Regions from separate parts of the Tahibacter amnicola genome, predicted to be linked through region 3. Evidence: riboswitches for the same ligand, from Rfam matches in the RefSeq annotation. Region 3 holds a riboswitch; each other region holds the start of a gene.

Region 1 (2,249 bases), 1.4 Mb from region 3:
TCGGCAGCAACGGCAGCACGCTTGTCAACTTCCGCGAGGAGTACACGTTTTATTGCTGCGGCATCCATGCCGGCCTGGCCGCCAACCCCGCACCATTCAACTACAGCGGCAACACCGGCTACGTCCCGGTGGCCACGCAGGCGAATGCGACCGCCGCGGGCGCCGTGTTTGACCGTGCCGGTGCGTATCCGCGCGATCAGGTCGCGACGGCGGCACGGACCGAATACACCGCGCGCTCGGGCAGCTGGGGCAATCGCTTCCTGGACAGCAGCCAATGGATGACCGGCCTGCCCGCGCCGTCGGCGCCGCCGGTGGATACGGATAACGACGGCATGCCTAACGCCTGGGAGACCGCCCACGGCCTGAACCCCTCGGTCAACGACGCGGCCCTCGTCCGCCCGTCGGGCTATACCGCCATCGAGGAATACATCAATGAACTGGCCGATTCCCTGACTGGACCGGTCGACGCCATCTTCGCCAACGGTTTCCAGTAAACGGGCAGTACGCCGCAGCCGATTGACTCGGACGTCTATACGTCTTAACGTCCGCGGCGTTGATGGTTCCGGGAGTCACGCCCCGGATGAAAAGGGAATCCGGTTGGAATCCGGAGCTGCCCCGCAGCGGTAATTGGAAACGACCTTCGCCAATGGCACTGGCTCCCCTGCCGGGAAGCGGCGAACAGTAGGCAAGCGGTGATCAAGACACCGCCACGTCCATAAGCCCGAAGACCTGCCTCGACCGAAAGCAACCGCTTTCGTACGACCTGGAGCTCCGCGGGGAGACATCCGGACACCGGCGCATGCCGGTCTTCGGCGTTTGTCCGCGATTCCGGTTCGCCCGCGGGGGCGAAGGGTCAGGCCATGCCGGCAGACGCTGCGGCGTGTCGTGCCTTCGTTCCTCTCGGCGTACTCACAAACGCTGGAGGAATTGCAATGTCTTTGGTTACTTATCTCGGTTTTCCCCGCATCGGTTTGAAGCGCGAGCTCAAGCGGGCGCTGGAAAGCTTCTGGCGCGGCGAGTCCGACGCCGCGGCCCTGCAGCAGGCTGCGTCGGAATTGCGCCTGCGTCACTGGCGCCTGGCCCAGGATGCCGGGGCAGATGTCGTGCCCGTCAACGACTTCTCGCTCTACGACCATGTCCTCGATCACGCCGTCATGTTCGACGCCGTGCCCGATTCCCACCGAGCCGTGCTCGATGCGGATTTTCTCACCGGCTATTTCGCCCTCGCCCGCGGCCTGCAGAAGGACGGACACGATCTGCGCGCGCTGGAAATGACCAAGTGGTTCGACACCAACTATCACTACCTGGTACCGGAACTGCGACGCGGCCAAACGTTCCGCCTGCGCGATGACAAGCCCGTACGGGAATTCATCCAGGCACGCGACGCCGGGCTTCGTCCCCGGCCCGTGCTGCTGGGCCCCGTGAGCTTCCTGCTGCTGGCCAAGACCACCGACGGCAGCGCGCGACTGGCCCTGCTCGACGCCCTGCTGCCCTGCTACGTGCAGCTGCTGGCGGCACTCAAGCAGGCGGGCGCGGAATGGGTGCAGATCGACGAGCCGTTCCTGGTGCTCGATCTGGACGAGGACACGCGCCACGCGTACGAGCACGCGTGGGAAGTGCTGTCCAGGGCAGACGGACCGAAGCGGTTGCTGACCACGTACTTTGGCGCATTGGGTGACAACGCGGCATTTGCCGCACGGTTGCCGGCCAACGGCCTGCACATCGACCTGGTCCGCGGGCCCGACCAGCTCGACGACGTGCTCAGGGTACTGCCGTCCGACCGCACGCTCAGCCTGGGCCTGGCCGATGGCCGGAACGTATGGCGCGCGGACCTGGACAAGGCCTTGCTGGCCTCGCAGCGCGCACATGCGCAGCTGCCGTCCCGGCAGATCTGGCTGTCCAGCTCGTGCTCGCTGCTGCATGTACCAATCGACCTGGCGCCGGAGACGGCACTGCCCGGCGCGATTCGTCCCTGGCTGTCGTTCGCGCGGCAGAAGATCGAGGAGCTGCGCACCATCGCCGACGCTCAGCGCAACGATGCAGGGGCTCTGGCAGCCCTTGCCGCGGCACGTGCGGCACGCGCGGCGCGCCTGCTGTCGCCGCTGGTGACCCGCCCGGGGCTGCGGCGCCGGCTGGAAGCGCTCACCGCGGACCAGGGCACGCGCAAAAGTCCCTACGCCGTGCGTGCGGAACGCCAGCGCGAAGCCCTGCGGCTGCCGCTGTTTCCGACCACCACGATTGGGTCCTTT
Region 2 (2,249 bases), 2.1 Mb from region 3:
AATGCCGGGCCGAAACGGTCGACGAGCTGCGGCACGATCTTCGGGTCGAACAGCGACCACATGCCGTCGGTCTCGACGCGGCGCATGAAGAGGTCGGGAATCCAGTTGGCGAGATTGAGGTTGTGCGTGCGACGCGCCTCGTCACCGGTGTTCTCGCGCAGCTCGAGGAATTCCTCGATATCCGCGTGCCAGGTTTCCAGGTAGACACAGGCCGCGCCCTTGCGCTTGCCGCCCTGGTTCACCGCGTTGACCGAGGCGTCCAGTGTCTTGAGCCACGGCACGATGCCGTTGGAAAGGCCATTGGTCGAGCGGATCAGCGAACCGCGCGAACGCACGCGCGTATACGACAGGCCGATGCCGCCGGAGAACTTCGACAGCATCGCCACGTCGGCATAACGCTTGTAGATCGCTTCGAGCGAGTCATCCGGCGAATCGAGCAGGAAGCAGGATGACAGCTGCTCGTGCGTGGTACCGGAATTGAACAGCGTCGGCGAGCTCGGCAGGTAGTCGAGGTTCGCCATCAGGCGGTACAGCTCCAGCGCCTCGCCCACGTCTTCGCTCAGGGCACAGGCGATGCGCAGGAAGAACTGCTGCGGCGTCTCGATGACCTTGCGCGACTGCGGATGACGCAGCAGGTAGCGGTCGTACAGCGTCCGCAGACCAAAGTAGTCAAAGCGCTTGTCCATTTCCGGATCGAGCGCGTTGTTGAGCTTGCGCGCATTGGCCTGCACGAATTCGAGCAGACGCGCATTGATCAGCCCCAGCTCATGGCCGCGCGCCACCGACTGCGAAAACGCGTGGATTTCCTGGCCACCCACTTCCTTGTCGATATAGGCCGCGAGCAGACGCGCCGCGAGACGGCCGTACTCGGGCTCTTCGGCAGTGAGCATGGCGGCGGTGCGGATCGACAGTTCGTCCAGCTCGCGCGTGGTGGCACCGTCGTACAGGCCGGAGATCGTGCGCGTGGCCACGCGCATCGGGTCCACCGAAAACAGGCCGTCCGCTGCGCGCGTGACGGCGCGGACAATCTTGTTCAGGTCAACCGGCTCGCGCTTGCCGTTGCGCTTGGTGACAGCCATGGCGCCGCTGGAGTGCGGTGGCGTCAGCGCAAACTGCGGCGCGCGGGTTTCGTTGTCACGCGCGGATCGCGCGGCGGTGGAAGTGGTGTTGTCGAGTTCGGTCGTATGCATGGCGTCCCTCCGGTGCGAGTGGGGGCACGGTCATCGTCCCGGCCCAGGGGACGACAAAACGAAGGGACGGCGACGCCGCGGTCAGGGACCGCCGCATGGCCACGCCCCCTCGGGCGTGCGGAGTGCAGGATGGTGATCGGCGGTCGCGCGCGATGAGACGGCGCAACCTTTAGGCCGACGACCTCCCCGCGGAGGCTCCGGAGCCAGTCCGCGCGGTGTGCGACGCGCGGCTGTCGGCAGGTATTCGGGCTCGCGGACCCGGCCCGACACGCGTCGAACCGCCTACACGCCGTCGCTTCCCAGCCCCGGAGGACCAGTGCATTTGACGACTGTCGTTTCCACTCACCGCTGCGGGGCAGCTCCGGAATTTCACCGGATTCCCGTTTAATCCCGGCCGAGACCGGGAACCGACGGGACACAACATATCGGGGTTGACAGAACCGGGTCAACACAAAAGGCTGTGGACTGAGCCCTTCGTCACCGAATCGGGCGAGCTCGGCGGAAGCGCCGTGTCAAGCCCGCGCCGCCGTCCTCAAGGGCACGCCAGCGCAGACGCGACGGTGCCCTCGGCAGCCGCACGCTCGGGCGCTGCGGCCCGCGCCGGGGACACTGGCCGGGCCGCGTCGACCGGCGTGGTCTGCGGAGCGAGAACGTCCGGCCGGACGATGTAGCCATGCATGAACAGCAGGTCTTTGGCGATCGAGAACTTGGCGAGGGAGAACATGGTGGGCTTCGCTTTGCGCCGAGGGCGCTGTGTTGAGGCGAATGCAAGCGTAGTCGCGCCATACCGCTGCAAAAAGCGATATCTTCGCAAGCCAGGCTTGAGGAATTCTCACAATGGCACGTCCGCCACTGGCCGCACTGCAGGCCTTCGTCCAGATCGCGCACTGGCGCAACCTGTCGCGGGCTGCCGAGCAGATGAACCTCACCGTCAGTGCCTTGAGCCACCAGATGCGCACCCTGGAAGAGCGCCTGGGCGAGCGGCTCCTGATTCGCGGGCCCCGCGGCGTTTCACTCACCCCCGAGGGCGAACGCCTGCTGGATGCCGTGGAGGCGCCG
Region 3 (2,249 bases):
TCGAGGAAATCGGCGGAACGTATGTCGTGGTGCGGCTCTGGGATGAACGCCGGCTCGTCGTTCCCCTGAACTATTTCCTCGAACATCCGTTCGAGAACTGGACGCGAACCAATTCCTCGCTCCTGGGAACGGCGCAGATCTGGGCGGATTACCGTATAGACGTCCAGTCAGTGCGCGCGGAACTGGAGCGCATCTGCCAGGCCTCGCCCCTATGGGACAGGCGCACCTGCCTGCTGCAGGTAACCGAAGTGAGCGAGTACGCCATTGCCTTGCGCGCCCTGGTCAGCGCCGCCGATTCCGGGCGCAATTTCGACCTCCGCTGTGAGGTTCGGGAGGGTCTGGTGGCCTTTATCAACCGGCACCAGCCCCAGGCCTTGCCGCGCCGGCGCAACGAGCAGATCAGCGTGTCCGCCGCCGATCTGCCGGCCCGCGGCGCAAGCCCGGTGCCCCGCCCGATGACTACCGATGGGCAAATAACTCGCTAGCCGGCCGAAGCTCCTGTACCATCCGCGCCGCTCCACGGTGGCGGATGGGTCTTGGGCCCTGCCGCTTAAACGGGAAGCCGGTGCATATCCCGGCGCTGCCCCCGCAACGGTAAACGAGCAAACGCACGGCATGAGCCACTGGATGTGATCCGGGAAGGCGCCGCGCGGGATCAGGACGATCCACTCGTGAGTCCGGAGACCGGCCTTGGAGCGGTCCGCACGGCGGATCTGGTGGTGCTGCGGAGGGCAGCGCCGCGGCGTGCATCCTGCCCGTTCGCCCTGCGTCCTCCGCAAACCGTGTCTTGTCTTACGAAACCGCGCGGGTGAGCGCGGAGGAACCCATGAAACTGAACCTGCTTTCCGCCGCAGTGATCGCGCTGCTGGCCCTGCCCCATGCTGCCTCCGCCGCCACCGGCGACGAAGAACTCGACGATGTCATCGTCACCGCGACACGCACCGCCGTTACGGTCGACGACACGCTCGCGCCGGTCAATGTGATCACCCGCGCCGACATCGAGCGCCTGCAGGCCCGGTCGCTACAGGATCTGTTGCGCGGCCTGCCCGGCGTGTCGGTTTCCAACAGCGGCGGGCCCGGCAGGAACACCTCCCTGTTCCTGCGCGGCACCGAATCGGATCACGTCCTGGTGCTGATCGACGGCATCAAGGTCGGCTCCGCCACCTCCGGCAATGTGGCCTTCCAGGATCTGCCGGTCGAGCAGATCGAACGCATTGAAATCGTCCGCGGCCCCCGTTCGAGTCTCTACGGTTCCGAGGCGCTCGGCGGCGTCATCCAGATCTTTACCCGGCGCGCCCACGGCGAATTCGCCCCGCACTTCAGTGTGGGCTATGGCTCGGAAAACTCCCGCGAGGCCGCTGCCGGCCTGAGCCTGGCGGGCGACCAGGGCTGGTTCGCCGCCAATGCCGCCTACTCGGACACCGATGGCTTCAACGCCTGCAACGGCAAGCCCTTCCCCGGCGGCGCCGGCTGCTTCACCTATGAACCGGACAACGACGCCTACCGAAATGTCTCCGGCGCGCTGCGCGGCGGCTGGCGCTTCAGCGAGGCAGTCGAGGCGGAAGCCAACATCCTGCGTACGGAAGGCCACAACTACTTTGACGGCACCTTCGTCAACGAAAGCCAGTACCGCCAGCAGGTGATCGGCACCAAGCTCACCGTCACGCCGTCCGAGGCGTTCAAGCTCACTGTCACGGCGGGCCGCAACAATGACGATTCGGACAACCTGCTCAACGGCGTCTTCTCAAGCAAGTTCAATACGCGCCGCGACAGCCTCTCCGTACAGGGCGACATTACCCTGGCCCCGCATCACCTGCTGACCCTGGGTGGCGACCGGGTCGACGACAAGGTCGACAGCACCACCACCTTCGACGAACGCTCGCGCGAGGACATCGGCGTGTTCGCCCAGTACCAGGGCCAGTTCGGGCGCCATGACGTGCAGCTGTCGGCGCGCAATGACGACAACGAGCAATTCGGCAGCCACGCTACCGGCGGTGCTGCCTGGGGCTACGGGCTCACCGAAAATCTGCGCCTGGTGACCAGCTACGGCACGGCCTTCAAGGCACCGACCTTCAACGAACTGTACTACCCGAACTTCGGAAACCCGACGCTGCAGCCGGAAGAATCACGCTCGTTCGAGGTGGGCCTGCGCGGCCAGGCGGGCAACCTGCGCTGGTCGGTCGATGCATTCCATACCCGCGCGGACGAGCTGATCGCCTATGACGCGTCCATTTCCAAGCCGGGCAATG

Evidence for each region. A riboswitch is a leader RNA that binds a small molecule or an ion and turns the genes downstream of it on or off. The one in region 3 is predicted to bind cobalamin.
Region 1: another riboswitch for cobalamin. It lies ahead of metE (5-methyltetrahydropteroyltriglutamate--homocysteine S-methyltransferase); the one in region 3 lies ahead of btuB (TonB-dependent vitamin B12 receptor).
Region 2: another riboswitch for cobalamin. It lies ahead of N4264_RS00385 (ribonucleoside-diphosphate reductase subunit alpha); the one in region 3 lies ahead of btuB (TonB-dependent vitamin B12 receptor).

The regions. Positions count from the first base shown of each region.
Region 1 is NZ_CP104694.1:5,858,365-5,860,613, forward strand. It holds gene N4264_RS23130 (pectate lyase family protein) at 1-494, shown strand, start outside; cobalamin riboswitch at 541-751, shown strand; gene metE (5-methyltetrahydropteroyltriglutamate--homocysteine S-methyltransferase) at 933-2,249, shown strand, end outside.
Region 2 is NZ_CP104694.1:101,193-103,441, forward strand. It holds gene N4264_RS00385 (ribonucleoside-diphosphate reductase subunit alpha) at 1-1,190, opposite strand, end outside; cobalamin riboswitch at 1,408-1,617, opposite strand; gene N4264_RS00390 (hypothetical protein) at 1,723-1,914, opposite strand; gene N4264_RS00395 (LysR substrate-binding domain-containing protein) at 2,028-2,249, shown strand, end outside.
Region 3 is NZ_CP104694.1:4,487,284-4,489,532, forward strand. It holds gene N4264_RS17470 (mechanosensitive ion channel family protein) at 1-485, shown strand, start outside; cobalamin riboswitch at 504-707, shown strand; gene btuB (TonB-dependent vitamin B12 receptor) at 827-2,249, shown strand, end outside.